3 regions of the Rhizobium sp. SU303 genome follow, and region 2 is predicted to be linked to each of the others. Evidence: riboswitches for the same ligand, from Rfam matches in the RefSeq annotation. Region 2 holds a riboswitch; each other region holds the start of a gene.

Region 1 (5,179 bases), 160 kb from region 2:
GCGACTGGGTGAGCAGCGAAACGAGAACCTTCTGCCTGACTTCAGCAGCGATTTTTTCGACGGACCAGTTCGTGACGATATAGCCGGTGGCCTTGCCTGATTTGTCCAGCGGGAGCGGCGCGATGATCGTGACCACGCCGGCGGATACCCCGCCGTCATCGATCGTCGTTTTTTCCGGCTTGGCGCTGAGGCTCTTCACCAGATCGGCCGGTGCGGGCAGGCCGTTGATGCCGTCGCGTGTCCACGTGTCGACGGCGGCAGGTTCCGCGTTGAATGCGGCAAACTGCACGAGATCGAGCGAAGGGTCGTCGCGGTAGAGCGAATAAGCTTCACGGACCGCATTCGCCTTGCCCCACTTGACGCCGCCGGCGGCCAGGGAGGCAAACTGCTCCGCATCCTTGGACCAGTTGGCCTTGGCGCCATCGATCAATGCCCGGGTTTCGTACATCCACGTATAGGTGGCGAAAGCGGAAATGCCGCAGAGGTTGACGGCAACGATAATCGCCGCCAGCTTGGCTGTCAGAGGCATCGTTTTCAAAAAATGGAACATTCCGCGGCAGCCTAGAATTGCGGCTCAGTCGGACATGTTCCCGACCGGCGTCTCAATACGGGCATCCGCGCTGACGGTCACATCACGAGCCCTCATGCCCATGTCCGGATTGCAACCCAAAACGCGCAAACGCAGTGTGTATTTGATATGTGAATAAATCATAAAGTAGAATGGGATGCCGGAGCACACGCGTGTTATTTCGCTATTACGCCCGCTGGAGATCTGCCTCGCCCCGCTGGGGAGAAGAGGTATGTCGCGCGTCCGTGTTCCCTACGCCCCGGCCGAAGAAAAGAGACAGATGGCACCGCTCGGCGCGCGCGGCTAGAATCAACCATCAGGTTCGCGGCTTGCCGCCGCGCCGGTTTGCTGAAATAGATGCGCCGTCAGGTGCCCGCCGGTAAGGCGGGAGAATCGGGAATCCGGTGCAAAACCGGAACGTGCCCAACGCTGTAAGGCCGATGTTTGCCGCTTCATCATGCCACTGGCTTCTTGCCGGGAAGGCTACGGCAGACGGATGACGCCCAGTCAGAAGACCGGCCTGGCAAGATAGACCGATCCGCGCGGACGGCGGGGCGGTTGCGTTGTTGGGGATTTGACGATGCGACCCTTTGATGAGGATGCCCTTTCGGCGGCGTCCGGTTTTTCCTTGGCCGAACGCGAGGCCGTCTATCACGCGATCATGACGCGGCGCGACGTTCGCAGTCAGTTTCGACCCGATCCTTTGCCTGACGATGTTGTGCAGCGGCTGCTGACGGCCGCCCATCATGCACCCTCCGTCGGCTTCATGCAGCCCTGGAATTTCATTCTGGTGAAAAGTGCCGCTGTGCGGGCGCGCGTCCGGGATGCCTTCGCGAGCGCCAACGACGAGGCGGCGCTGATGTTTGCCGGCGAGCGGCAGCAGGCCTACCGCGCCCTCAAGCTCGAAGGCATCGTCGAGGCGCCGCTCGGCATATGCGTGACCTGCGATCCCACGCGCAGCGGCAGCGTAGTGCTGGGGCGCACCCACAATCCCAGGATGGATAGCTATTCCACAGTCTGCGCCATCCAGAATCTCTGGCTTGCGGCGCGGGCGGAAGGGGTCGGCATTGGCTGGGTCAGCATTTTTCGTGAAGGCGACCTGAAAACCATTCTCGGCATACCCGAGCATATCGAAGTGGTCGCCTGGCTCTGTGCCGGCTTCGTCGACCGGCTCTATGACGAGCCGGAACTCTCCGTCAAAGGCTGGCGGCAGCGGCTACCGCTCGAGGAGCTGGTCTTCCACGATGGATGGGGACTGAACACCTAGGCACGGTGGTCGAGCGTGGCCTCAATCGCACAGTCACGCCATTGACAGGCAAGGTGAGCAAACCGATGTCGGTATCGCCGACGCCGGGCGAGGCCGAGATATCTTTATTCCGTTATGCCGAACGCGGCATAACGGAATTTATCCCGAGCCCGAGACTATGCCGAGCCAGTTCCCCAAAGCTCGAGATTTCCGATAGTTCCCGATTGCAAGCTCGGCATATTCCACCGATCGCCCCTCGGCCGGAATGCGCCCGCAGCGGACTAAGCGATTGCCGTCGGTGGACGAGGCTGTTGAGCTCACGTGCACATCGTCGATGAGTGACACCGAGCGGATTGAGATCGTCTTGGATGCTTGGATGAGGTATCATCGCAGCAGCTTTCCAGAATACTGTCGATGACTGCCTCGCGTCAGCGGAGGACGAAATGACAACGCCTCAGGTCGAACGTAGGACCACGGCCGTGTTGGTTGCCGATGTCGTTGGGTACTGCCGACTCGTTGAGACTAACGAGGAAAGGGCGCTCGCGGCAATTAAGGAGCTCTGGGGTGCTGTGTTCCGACCGTTAATAGCTGAGTACCGTGGGCGGATCGTAAAATTGATGGGTGACGGCCTCATCGCGGAGTTCGGATCTGTTGTCGGAGCAGTTGCCTGTGCGGCGGCAGTACAAGAAAAGCTCGCCGCTCAACAGCAACAGGTTGCAGTTGAACGCCGTATCGTGCTCCGGATCGGCATAAACCTCGGAGACGTCGTGATCGACGGTGATGATCTTCTTGGCGACGGGGTCAATGTCGCTGCGCGCCTGGAGCAACTATGTCCGCCAGGCACCGTGCTCATATCCGGCTCAGCTCACGAACAACTGTCGGGAAAACTCGATCTCCACTTCGAGTATGTGGGCGAGCAGCACCTAAAGAATATCGCACGGCCGGTGAGGACCTACTGCATGGACGTCGGCGGCTTGACGCCAATGCTCCCAGCCAGCTCACGATCCGACAAACCGGCGGTCGCTGTTCTGCCTTTTGACAATATGAGCGCAGATCCTGATCAGGCTTATTTCAGCGACGGCATTACTGAAGACGTCATCACCGAGCTTTCGAGATTCAGAGAGCTCACGGTGATTGCCCGCAATTCCTCATTCGCCTTTCGCGGACAGAGCATGGACCTGCGTCAAATCGGACGCATGCTGGGAGCGGAGTATGTCGTGGAAGGAAGCGTTCGGCGGCTAGGAGATCGGGTACGCGTCACGGCGCAGCTTATTGAGGCCACGAGCGGGACACATCTGTGGGCCGAGCGTTACGACCGAGCGATGGAGGACGTATTCGCCATTCAAGAGGAGATCTCGCAGAACATCGTTGCGACGGTCGCCCAGCGTGTCCGGGACGATAGAGAGGTCTCGGCGCGGCGACGCCAGCCTGAGGACATGCACGCATATGACCTCTTCCTCCAGGCCAACCGCCTCTCCGACGACTTTACGCCCGGAAGCCAGGAACGAGTTCTTTCCCTGTTCGAGCGTGCAGTCAAAATCGACCCTACTTTTGCGCGGGCTTACACAGGCCTCGCATATGCATATCTCAATCGTGCGATCGATAATGGCATCGGTGCACCGCGGGAAAAGGACGAAAACAGGATAAAGGCACTTCGTTTTGCCGAGCAAGCGCTTGTGCTGGATCCAAATGATCCGAAGGTGCATTGCACACTTGGATTCATGTGTCTGACCTGGCGGGATTTTGATCGAGCCGAACGTCACCTGGATCTAGCTCGAACCATGAACCCGAACGATCCGATAATCCAGATCATCTGGGCTTGGATGCAGGGGGCCTTGGGCAGACCGGAACGTGGGCTGGCTGCCGCTCAAATTGCCTTGAGGATCAACCCGCGTCACCCGAGTTGGTATAACTACTATCTCTCGCGCATCCTGTTCCAACTCGGACGTTACAGTGAGGCCGCTGTGCTTCTCGAGCAACGAACCTTCGATTCCCCGATAAGGCATCCGCGAGACATGGCTTGGCGGGCGGCGGCCTATGGTCATCTAGGCAGGATCGAAGAGGCGAACGAATGTGGGGACGTATTTGTCCAGGCAGTGCGCACGCTGTGGATTGGTGACCCCGCCGCAGGGCCAGCGGAATACGTCGACTGGCTTGTTGATGTGTCATATCTGCGCGAGCCGAGGGATGTGGAGCGCCTGCGCGCTGGTCTACGTCTTGCCGGGTTGCCGGCCTGAAGCAGTGCGGGCTGCCGAACACCTAGAGAGATCTGAACATGGAACTGACGCCAGGCTGCATAACTATGCCGAGCTCGCCATTCCTGAACTATCGGAAATCTCGAGCTTTGGGGAACTGGCTCGGCATAATCGCGGGCTCGGGATAAATTCCTGGCCTTCATATCGATACGCTGAAGGCGAATCCCGGAATTTCCAATAGATATTCGGTTATCGGCGGCTCAATCGGAGGATAACGGCCCAATGAACATGATCGACTTGAAGGAACGCATCATCGTGATCACAGGCGGTGCGCGCGGCATCGGCTACGCTATCGCAGAGCGCGTCATCCAGTCTGGTGGCAAGGTGGCCATCTGGGACCTGAACGAAAACATGGCGAAGGACAGCGCTTCCGTTCTCGGATCTGGCACAGTTGCTTTCGGCGTCAACGTCGCAGATTCCCAATCAGTGAGGAACGCGGTGGCGGCGACCGAAGAGATTTTTGGCCGTATCGACGGGCTTGTCAATTCCGCCGGGATTACCGGCCCGGTAAAGCCCACGATCGAATACGATGTCAGCGAGTGGAAAGACGTCGTCGATGTCTGCCTCACGGGAACCTTCAATTGTTGCCGGCACGTCGTTCCGGTCATGTTACAGCGCGACTACGGGCGGATCGTGAACATCTCCTCGGTTGCGGGCAAGGAAGGAAATCCGAACATCGCTGCCTATAGCGCAGCGAAAGCCGGTGTGCTGGGCTTCACAAAGTCTCTTGGCAAGGAACTCGCAAAGACAGGAATCGCCGTGAACGCGGTAACGCCGACCACAGCAAAGACACCTATATTGGACGGGCTGACACCGGAATTTATCGAATATATGCGCGTCCGCATTCCGCGCGACCGTTTTGTTGAACTTCATGAGATCGCTTCGATGGTCGTCTGGCTGCTCTCCGAAGAGAACTCCTTCACGACCGCATCGACGTTCGACCTGAGCGGCGGTCGTACGACCTACTGACTATGCTCAAGCGACCCGCATTGACATCCCGCCGCAAGTTCACCTGACGTCGGCTTCATCTCAAGCACCCCGGCACAACGCCGCGATAGCTTCGTCACCGTCGTTTGAGCTGCTCGGTCACCGCTGCTGTTGCGGCTGAGG
Region 2 (5,179 bases):
CTGGCATTCATCTGCGGCTGCAGGAAATCGTTGCGGTAGTGGATGAAGTCGGCAAGCGTCTTGCCCTCGTCCTGCGCATCGGTCGGATTGGCGTAGATCTCCGGCACCAGCACCAGGCCCGCATATTTGTCGCTCTCCTCGACGAGGACGACGCGCTGGGTCGAGCCGATCGGGAAGGCCTGCTTGAATTCCTCCAGAGAAATGCCCGCCCTTGCCGTCTTGACGTCAGCGCGCATCAGCTTGTCGACCGTCAGATTGCGGATCCAGCCGACATCATGGGCGCTGCGGATGCTTTCTCCGCGCAGATGGAACCGCCATGTGGCGAAGGAGTAGCCGAAGGTCGAGCGCACGACGAGCGAGGAGGTGATGACGGCGGCGAGCACCAGCGCCGTGATCGGAAAATCGCCGGTGATTTCGAGCGCCAGGAACGTCATGGTCAGCGGCCCGCCGATGACGGCGACGGCAAGCGAACTCATGCCGACCACGGCATAGATGACGGGCGTCAGCGTCGCATCGGCGAAATAGGGGCCGCAGTAAGCAAAGAGTTTGCCGAGCAGGGCGCCCATGAACAGCGAGGCGAAGAACAGCCCGCCCCTGAAGCCGGAGCCGATCGAGATCGCCGAGGCGAAGGATTTCAAGAGGAAGAGGCCGATCAGCGTCGGGATCGCCACGTCACGGGAAAGGTTGAGATGCAGCGCGCCGTGGCCGGCCGAGAGCACCTGCGGCGAGATCATCGCCAAGAGGCCGACGATGATGCCGCCGAGAGCCGGGCGGAAGGGTGGGGCGATCGAGCTCTTGCGCGCCAGTTCCTCAATGAAGGCGACGCCCTGCATGATCAGGATGCCGACACCGGCGCAGAACGCACCGAGCAGCAGCGCCGGGACATAATCGGCCGGCACGACCGAGCCGAAGCTGCCGATATCGATGGTGAAATCGCTGCCGGCGAGCAGCCTTGCGACCAAGGTGGAGACAAGGGCGGAGACGACGACAGGCGTCAGCGAGACGATCGTATAGGTGCCGATGATCAGCTCGAAAGCATAGAAGGCCCCGGTCAACGGCGCGTTGAAGGCGGCGGCGATGGCGCCCGCCGCGCCGCAGCCAACGAGGGTGCGCAGGTCCGAGCGGCGAAGCTGCAGCTTCAGCCCGAATTTTGAGGCGAGGCCGGCGGCAAGCTGGGTATAGCCGGCCTCCAGGCCGACGGAGGCCCCGAAACCGTTGGAGATCAGGTTCTGCACGGCAACGATGATGCTGTCGGTCAGGGACAGGCGGCCGCCATGCAGCGCATTGGCCTCGATAGGGTCGACCATTGGCTTCTTGCGCCGTTTCGCCAGAACCAGAAGCAACAGGCCGAGCAAGGCGCCGCCGATGACGGGGGCGGTGAGCAGCAGCATCTTGCTCTCGATCTCGGACGAGCTCAACCTTTCGCTGTCTGATATGCCGAAGACCAGCTGATGCAGCTCGTTGGAGACGTAGCTCATGCCGGTGACGGCGAGACCCGAGATGATGCCGACGACGGCGCCCGCCAGCGACAGGCCGACCTCGCTGCGCCGGGTCAGCGCCCGCAGGCGTCCCGGATCGAAGAAAACACGCAGCGCGCGGAAACGGCGCCGATCCAATTTCATAAGCATGGCTAGACAACTAGGCAGGGAGAGGCCCGGTCAAGGGCGAAGGTGCAGTCCGCTTGCAACGCAATTGCGGCGAAAAGCCGGCGCGCATGGCAGATTTTCATGGCGTAAGTCCCTGATAAATGACGATATTCCAAGTGGGGTAAGTCGTGTTGGCGGGGTCGCGCTGCTTGACTTGCCATTGCCCTGTCTCCAAGGCCGGTTGACTTCACCCCTGCGCTTGCCTAACCATCCAGATAACGGATGGTCGACTGACCATCCTGACATAACGGATGGTTCCGGATCGGTGTTGCGCCCTTCCGGATGAAAAGGGAATGTGACGAGGCGGACCCAAGCCGGGCGCCTTCATCACAGCCGACCCCGCGACTGTAGAGCGGTCAGGGTCTTCCATCCGGCATCAGGCCCTTCCGGCTGACGGCTTGCAATAATGCAAGCAGGCGGGATGGACGACATGCCGGAAAAGCCACTGGATATGCATGGTGATCAACCGGGGTCGGACGCCTCTCAAGTCTACGAATCGTCCACCTTTTCACTGATGCAGCCGGGAAGGCGAGGATGATCCGCTGGCACGATCAGGGCGACCGGTTTCCGGTCTGCCCCGATCGCGGCCGATAACCGCGAGCCAGGAGACCTGCCATCCCGTGCCGGGCGAGAAGCCCAACCCTGGGCACTATGCCCGTTGCCAGCACGGAGGTTGTCTTGGCTGAACGATTGAATTCGGCGCGGCCTGGTGCGGCGCACGCCACGCCTCCAAGCAGCGCTGCAGGAGGAGTGTTTTCGGCCGCTTATGTCGAATGTGCGGTACCCCCCTCTGTCCTGCCGGACATCTCCCCCACAAGGAGGGAGATCGGCAAGCAGCACGACCGTCGTCCTACATCAATTGTTTGGAGAAAAGCTCTCGGCGATTCAATCTCCCCCCTTGTGGGGGAGATGTCCGGCAGGACAGAGGGGGGTGTCACACCCTCAGTAACCGAGACAGATGCACTCGGAGCAAGCCACGGCTACGCACCCTCCCTGAGGGGCGTTTGAATATGACCGCCACCTTCATCCTGGGCGGCGCACGTTCCGGCAAATCCCGATTCGCCGAAGCCCTCGTCAGCGCGACCGGCCTCGATCGCCACTACGTCGCCACCGGCCGCGCCTGGGACGAGGAGATGCGGGCGCGCATCGCCCAACACAAGGCCGATCGCGGCCCGTCCTGGACGACGCATGAAGAGCCGCTCGACCTCGTCGGTAAACTCGCCGCCATCGACGGCGAGGGGCGCATCGTGCTGATCGATTGCCTAACGCTCTGGGCCACAAATCTGATGATGGAGGAGCGCGACATGGTGGTCGAATTTGCGACGCTTGCCGATTTCCTTCCCGCCGCGAAAGCGCGGCTCGTTTTCGTTTCCAACGAGGTGGGTCTCGGCATCGTGCCCGACAATCGCATGGCGCGGGATTTTCGCGATCATGCCGGCCGCTTGCACCAATCGATCGCGGCGAAGGCCGCCGAAGTCTATTTCATCGCGGCAGGCCTGCCGCTGAAAATGAAGGGTTAAGTCCATGAACCAGCAAAAGATTCCCGCAACCGTCATCACCGGCTTTCTTGGCGCCGGCAAGACGACGATGATCCGCAACCTGCTCACCAATGCCGGCGGCAAGAAGATCGCGCTGATCATCAACGAATTCGGCGATCTCGGCGTCGACGGCGACGTGCTGAAGGGCTGCGGTGCGGAGAATTGCACCGAGGACGACATTATCGAGCTGACCAACGGCTGCATTTGCTGCACCGTTGCGGACGATTTCATACCGACGATGACGAAACTGCTCGAGCGCGAACAGCGGCCCGACCATATAGTCATCGAAACCTCGGGCCTTGCTTTGCCGCAGCCGCTGGTCGCCGCCTTCAACTGGCCCGACATTCGCACCCAGGTGACCGTCGACGGCGTCATCACGGTGGTCGACAGCGCCGCTGTTGCCGCCGGCCGTTTTGCCGACGACCACGATGCCGTCGATGCGCGCCGCGCCGAGGATGAATCGCTCGATCACGAGAGCCCGATCGAGGAGTTGTTCGAGGATCAGCTGACCTGCGCCGATCTCATCGTGCTCAACAAGACCGACCTGATCGACGCTGCCGGCCTCATCAGGGTGCGCGACGAGGTCGCCTCCCGCACGGTGCGCAAGCCCGTGATGATCGAGGCGCGGAACGGCGAGGTGTCGGCCGGCATCCTGCTCGGCCTCGGCATCGGTACGGAGGACGATGTCGCCAATCGCAAGTCGCATCACGAGCTGGAGCATGAGGATGGTGCGCCGCACGACCATGACGAATTCGACAGCTTCGTCGCCGAACTCGGCCCGGTCGCCGATCCCGCCGGCTTCATCGAGTCGCTGAAGACTGTTATTTCAGCCCATGACGTGCTGCGCCTCAAGGGTTTCGTCGATGTCTCCGACAAGCCGATGCGGCTGCAGCTCCAGGCCGTCGGGAGCCGCATCGACCATTATTTCGACCGCGCCTGGACGCCTGGCGAAAAGCGCGCCACCCGCCTTGTCGTCATCGGCCTGCACGAAATGGATCAGGACGCGGTGAGGGCGGCGATCGAAGCGCTGGCGTAACCCGATGCATCTGCTTCTGGCTCAACAGGGAACGATCAGCGACGGCGAGGAGGCAATCGACCTCGGGCAGACGCCGGGCGATATCCTGTTCCTGTCGGCGGCCGACAGCGAGCTTGCCGCGATCGCAGCCGCCCATCGCGAGTGCAGGGGCGCACCTTCGCTCCGGCTTGCCAGCCTGATGAGCCTCAAGCATCCGATGTCGGTTGATACCTATGTCGAGCGCACGGCGCGGCATGCGAAGCTGATCATCGTGCGTGCGCTGGGCGGCGCCAGCTATTTCCACTATGCGCTGGAAGCGCTGCATGCGGCAGCCGCGCGCGCCGGTGCGCTGATTGCGGTGCTGCCGGGTGATGCCAGGCCGGATGCCGGGCTGGTTCCTTTCTCGAATATCGGGCTCGAAGACCTCAACGCGCTCTGGGCCTATCTGATCGAGGGCGGCGATGCCAACGCGCGGGCCTTTCTCGATTATGCCGAGGTGATGCTCTCAGGCGCCGAGAAGCCGGCGCCGGCGGTGCCTTTGATGAAGGCTGGTATTTGGTGGCCGGGGCGGGGGTTGATCGGGGTCGAGGAGTGGCGGCGGATTACCGATTCCCTCTTCTCCCCAGCGGGGAGAAGATGCCCGGCAGGGCAGATGAGGGGGGCGAGCGACGGAGGGAGCGAGCAGCAGGAGTGGGACGCCGGAGTTTGTCGAGCCCCCCCCTCATCCGACCCTTCGGGCCACCTTCTCCCCGCTGGGGAGAAGAGGGAGCAAGCCGAGAAGCCGACAGTCGCCATCAGCTTCTACCGCGCCCTCGTCCAAAGTGGCGAGACCGGGCCGATCGAAGCTCTGATCGAAGCGCTGATGACACTCGGCCTCCGGCCGCTGCCGGTCTTCGCCTATAGCCTCAAGGATCCGGTTTCCACAGGCATTCTCGAAAGCGTGTTTTCGGCGCTGAAACCCGATGTCGTCATCAACACGA
Region 3 (5,179 bases), 1.5 Mb from region 2:
GGTCGGCGAGCACCTCGATGACGCGGCATTGGTCGACGCGGCCGTGGCCGCAGCCTTCCACCATGGTTTCCAGCTCGGCCTTCAGCGCCATCAGGCTGCGGATGCGCTGCTCGACCTCGATGAGGCGGGCCTTGGCGATGGCGTCGGCCGAGGCGCAGGACTGGTGCGGATCGTCCTGCAGGGTGAGCAGCGTGCGGATCGCGTCGATCTCGAAACCGAGTTCGCGGGCGTGGCGGATGAAGGCGAGACGGCTGATATCGGCAGGCTCGAAGGAGCGCTGGTTGCCCTCGCTACGGCTCGGGGCCGCGAGCAGGCCGATGCTTTCATAATAACGCACCGTCGGCACCTTGACGCCGCTCTGGCGGGCAGCTTCACCAATGGTGATCTTTTTCATGATTTTCCTCTTGCACCTCTAGTCGCTAGAGGATGTAGGAGGGATGCTTCTATTTGACAAGGAAGCGGATCATGGCTGAGAGCGAGACACGATACCGGGTTGGCGGCATGGATTGCGCCTCCTGCGCAACCAAGATCGATACGGCGGTCAGACGCTTGACGGGTGTCGCCGATGTTTCCGTTTCGGTGATGGCGGGCACGATGACCGTCCGCCACGATGGCAGCAGCGATCTCAAGGCGATCGAGAAGAAGGTGACCGGGCTCGGCTATTCCGTCGCGCCGTTTGCCGGAACCGCTGCGCCTGCGCATACCCAGGGCGCGCAGCATCGTCACGACCATGGACATGATCACCGCGATCACGCGGGCCATGACCACGATCATCCTCACGATCATGGCGAGAAGGAAATCGAGGGGCTGCACGGACACGACCATGCGCCGATGGCCGGTCCCTGGTGGCAGAGCAGGAAGGGCCGGCTGACCATCCTTTCGGGTGCAGCACTCGTTGCCGCCTATACCGTCGGCCATCTCGTGCCGACGATCGCGTCCTATGCCTTCATCGTCGCCGTGCTGATCGGGCTGGTGCCGATCGCGCGGCGCGCCATCATGGCCGCCTTCTCCGGAACACCGTTTTCGATCGAGATGCTGATGACGATCGCCGCCATCGGCGCCGTCATCATCAATGCCGGCGAAGAGGCGGCAACCGTCGTGTTCCTGTTCCTCGTCGGCGAGTTGCTGGAGGGGGTGGCGGCGGGCAAGGCGCGCGAAAGTATCCAGTCGCTGACGGCCTTGGTGCCGAAGAATGCGCTGCTCGAAGACAATGGCCAGACGCGGGAAGTGCCGGCGGAAAGCCTTGCTGTCGGCGCCATTATCATGGTTCGCCCTGGCGACCGTATCTCTGCAGACGGCATCATCATCTCAGGCGAGAGTGCGATCGACGAGGCGCCGGTGACGGGCGAGAGCACGCCGGTGCGCAAGGGCGTCGATGCCGTCGTTTTCGCCGGCACGGTGAATGGCGATGCGGTGTTGAGGGTTCGCGTCACCGCCGCCGCTGCCGACAATACCATCGCCCGCGTCGTCAAGCTGGTGGAGGAGGCACAGGAATCGAAGGCGCCGACCGAACGCTTCATCGATCGGTTCTCGCGCTATTACACGCCCGGCGTGCTCGTGGTCGCAGCACTCGTCGCGGTCGTTCCGCCGCTGCTGTTCGCCGGCCCCTGGGGCGAATGGGTCTATAAGGGCCTTGCCATCCTTTTGATCGGCTGCCCCTGTGCGCTTGTCATCTCGACTCCGGCGGCAATCGCCGCTTCGCTTTCGGCAGGTGCGCGGCGCGGGCTGTTGATGAAGGGCGGCGCGGTGCTGGAAACGCTCGGCAAGGTGACGATGGTCGCCTTCGACAAGACAGGCACGCTGACGGAAGGCAGGCCTCAGGTTACCGATATCATCTCCTTCGGATTGAGCGGGGCGCAGGTGCTGTCGCGCGCGGCGGTACTGGAGCAGGGCTCCAGCCATCCGCTGGCGCTGGCGATCCTCAACCGCGCCAAGTCAGACGGCGTTCCTGTGCCGCCGGCCTTCGAACTGGAAGCGCTGCCGGGCAAGGGCGTCAGCGGCAAAGTCGGCGGCGAGGCGCTGGACCTGCTGTCGCCGCCTGCCGCCCGTGAGCGCGGGGCACTCAGTGCTGAACAGGATGCACGCATCGCGGCGCTGAACGACGAGGGCAAGAGCGTGTCGGTGCTGCTCGTCAATGGTGTTGCGGCCGGCCTGATCGCCATGCGCGACGAGCCGCGCGAGGATGCCGAGGCCGGGCTCGCCGCCCTCAAATCAGCAGGCGTCAAGGCTATGATGTTGACGGGCGACAACAAGCGGACGGCAGCAGCCGTTGCCGGCATGCTCGGCATCGACTGGCGCGGCGAGATGATGCCGGAGGACAAGCAGCGGGTCGTCGGCGAATTGAAGCGCGAAGGCTTCATCGTCGCCAAGGTCGGCGACGGCATCAACGATGCCCCGGCACTGGCAGCGGCCGATATCGGCATCGCCATGGGCGGCGGCACCGATGTGGCGCTGGAGACGGCGGATGCGGCCGTGTTGCACGGACGTGTCGGCGACGTGGCGCGAATGATCGAACTTTCCAAACGCACGATGCGCAACATCCTGCAGAACATCACCATCGCACTCGGGCTGAAGGCGGTGTTTCTGGTGACGACGATCATCGGGATCACCGGGCTTTGGCCGGCGATCCTCGCCGATACCGGCGCCACCGTGCTGGTGACGATCAACGCGCTGCGGCTGCTTCGGATAAAGATATAACATTCCTGACTTCCTCCCTCCGGCGTTCGTCACCGGGGGATGTCCTATCGACGATTCGGGCCTGATCTTGAATCGAAAATCGCGGGACCGGCCATAGGGTCGGCTCTCTTCGTCGAGGCTTTCTCCACAGCCTGCTTTCCTTAAGCTTTCGTTATCCATGTTTTTCACAGGAACGTAGCGATTTCAAACCTGTCGTAACGCAATGCACAAACCATCCGTTGACGCGAATTTGGATTGGCGTACTATATCTAGTGTTCGAGGTTCCATCGATTCGTAGGGATCGATGGCTAAGACGGGAATTCGGTGCGTTTCGCCATCATGGCGCGGCAATGCCGGAGCTGCCCCCGCAACTGTAAGCGGCGAGCAACTGTCCGATTTCAGGTCACTGGAGCATGATGCTCCGGGAAGGCTGGGCAGGCGCTTTGACCCGTGAGCCAGGAGACCTGCCTCGAGCGAAACGTCCACGGGCGGGGTGTCCGGAAGATTGCGTTGCATGGCTGCGGGGAATCTCCGCATCGCGTTTCGCAGGCCCGAACCTCCGCCGCCGAAACCTTCGTATTGAGCCACTTCGGGGTGAAGTCATGTCAGTATCTCAGTTCAGGCCGCCACCCGTGCTAGGTAGAGGGCGGAGTATGCCCAGCGGCTAAACAGCCGCATCGCTCAAATCATCAGAGAATTTTTCGACGGCTATCGACAGATTTCCGATCGATGTCCTGCGCCCAAACACGTCGTCACGAGGAATATCATGTCCATTACCGTTTACAGCAAGCCTGCCTGCGTCCAGTGCACTGCCACGTACCGCGCTCTGGACCGCCTGGGTGTCGATTATGACATCATCGATATCTCGCAGGATGCCGAAGCGCTCGATCGCGTCCGCAGCCTCGGCTACATGCAGGCGCCTGTCGTCATCGCCGGCGAGCAGCATTGGGCGGGCTTCCGTCCCGACATGATCAGCGCGCTCTCCTGAGCTGAGGACAGACGATGGGGCTGATCGTCTATTATTCCAGCCGATCCGAGAATACCCATCGGTTCGTCGCCAAGCTCGGACTGCGCGCGGCGCGCATTCCGCCAATTGGCGCAGACGCGTTCCAAATTCGCGAACCCTTCGTGCTTGTTGTGCCGACCTATAGCGGCGACGGCGGCAAGGGTGCCGTTCCCAAGCAGGTGATCCGTTTCCTCAACGATGCGGAAAACCGAGGACACATCCGCGGCGTGATCGCGGCGGGCAACAGCAATTTCGGCGAGACATACGGGCTCGCGGGCGACGTCATCTCGCGGAAATGCCAAGTGCCTTATCTCTACAGGTTCGAGCTGCTGGGCACGGAAGACGACGTCGCCAACGTCAAACACGGAATGGAACGGTTTTGGACACGGGAACAACTCTGACGCGGGATGCGGGCGCAAAACCGCATAACACTTTTGCTCATCCCGCCGGCGAACGCCCTTTGAAAGCGGCGGAAGCGCTCGACTACCACGCGCTGAATGCGATGCTGAACCTCTATGACGATGAGGGGCGGATCCAGCTCGACAAGGATCGAATGGCTGCCAAGCAGTATTTCCTGCAGCATGTGAACCAGAACACGGTGTTCTTTCACAATCTCCGGGAAAAGCTCGATTACCTCGTGACCGAGGGCTATTACGAGCAGGAGGTTCTCGACCAGTATTCCTTCAATTTCGTGCGGGATCTGTTCGACCAAGCCTATGCCAAGAAATTCCGCTTCCCGACCTTCCTCGGCGCCTTCAAATATTACACCAGCTATACGCTGAAGACCTTCGACGGAAAGCGCTATCTCGAACGCTACGAGGACCGTATCTGCATGGTGGCGCTGGCGCTGGCACGCGGCGACGAGGGCCTTGCCCGGGACATGGTCGACGAGATCATTTCCGGCCGTTTCCAGCCGGCGACGCCGACTTTCCTCAATGCCGGCAAGAGGCAGCGCGGCGAACTGGTTTCCTGCTTCCTGTTGCGTGTCGAGGACAATATGGAATCGATCGGCCGGTCGATCAATTCGGCGCTGCAATTGTCGAAGCGCGGCGGCGGCGTGGCGCTTTCGCTGACGAATATCCGCGAGGCGGGCGCGCCGATCAAGCATATCGAGAACCAGTCCTCGGGGATCATCCCTGTCATGAAGCTACTCGAAGACAGTTTCTCCTATGCCAACCAGCTCGGCGCGCGGCAGGGGGCGGGGGCCGTCTATCTCAATGCCCATCACCCTGACATCATGCGCTTTCTCGACACCAAGCGCGAAAATGCCGACGAGAAGATCCGCATCAAAACGCTGTCGCTCGGTGTCGTCGTGCCCGACATCACCTTCGAACTCGCCAAGAACAATGAGGACATGTACCTGTTCTCGCCCTATGACGTGGAGCGCGTCTATGGCGTGCCCTTCACCGAGATTTCGGTGACGGAAAAGTATCGCGAAATGGCTGATGATGCCCGCATCTCCAAGAAGAAGATCAAGGCGCGCGAATTCTTCCAGGT

What was found. Region 2 has a riboswitch for cobalamin ahead of cobU (bifunctional adenosylcobinamide kinase/adenosylcobinamide-phosphate guanylyltransferase). Riboswitches for the same ligand answer to the same signal wherever they lie in the genome.
Region 1: it holds a riboswitch for cobalamin, as region 2 does, so the genes downstream of both, bluB (5,6-dimethylbenzimidazole synthase) here and cobU (bifunctional adenosylcobinamide kinase/adenosylcobinamide-phosphate guanylyltransferase) in region 2, are expected to answer to the same signal.
Region 3: it holds a riboswitch for cobalamin, as region 2 does, so the genes downstream of both, nrdH (glutaredoxin-like protein NrdH) here and cobU (bifunctional adenosylcobinamide kinase/adenosylcobinamide-phosphate guanylyltransferase) in region 2, are expected to answer to the same signal.

The regions. Positions count from the first base shown of each region.
Region 1 is NZ_CP088095.1:2,422,648-2,427,826, reverse strand. It holds gene RlegSU303_RS12145 (methyl-accepting chemotaxis protein) at 1-550, opposite strand, end outside; cobalamin riboswitch at 919-1,106, shown strand; gene bluB (5,6-dimethylbenzimidazole synthase) at 1,149-1,835, shown strand; gene RlegSU303_RS12135 (adenylate/guanylate cyclase domain-containing protein) at 2,258-4,051, shown strand; gene RlegSU303_RS12130 (SDR family NAD(P)-dependent oxidoreductase) at 4,292-5,038, shown strand; gene RlegSU303_RS12125 (DUF2865 domain-containing protein) at 5,156-5,179, opposite strand, start outside.
Region 2 is NZ_CP088095.1:2,578,678-2,583,856, reverse strand. It holds gene RlegSU303_RS12900 (chloride channel protein) at 1-1,628, opposite strand, end outside; cobalamin riboswitch at 1,882-2,278, shown strand; gene cobU (bifunctional adenosylcobinamide kinase/adenosylcobinamide-phosphate guanylyltransferase) at 2,657-3,166, shown strand; gene cobW (cobalamin biosynthesis protein CobW) at 3,171-4,220, shown strand; gene cobN (cobaltochelatase subunit CobN) at 4,225-5,179, shown strand, end outside.
Region 3 is NZ_CP088095.1:4,125,356-4,130,534, reverse strand. It holds gene RlegSU303_RS20380 (MerR family transcriptional regulator) at 1-394, opposite strand, end outside; gene RlegSU303_RS20375 (heavy metal translocating P-type ATPase) at 466-2,697, shown strand; cobalamin riboswitch at 2,939-3,162, shown strand; gene nrdH (glutaredoxin-like protein NrdH) at 3,443-3,664, shown strand; gene nrdI (class Ib ribonucleoside-diphosphate reductase assembly flavoprotein NrdI) at 3,679-4,083, shown strand; gene nrdE (class 1b ribonucleoside-diphosphate reductase subunit alpha) at 4,062-5,179, shown strand, end outside.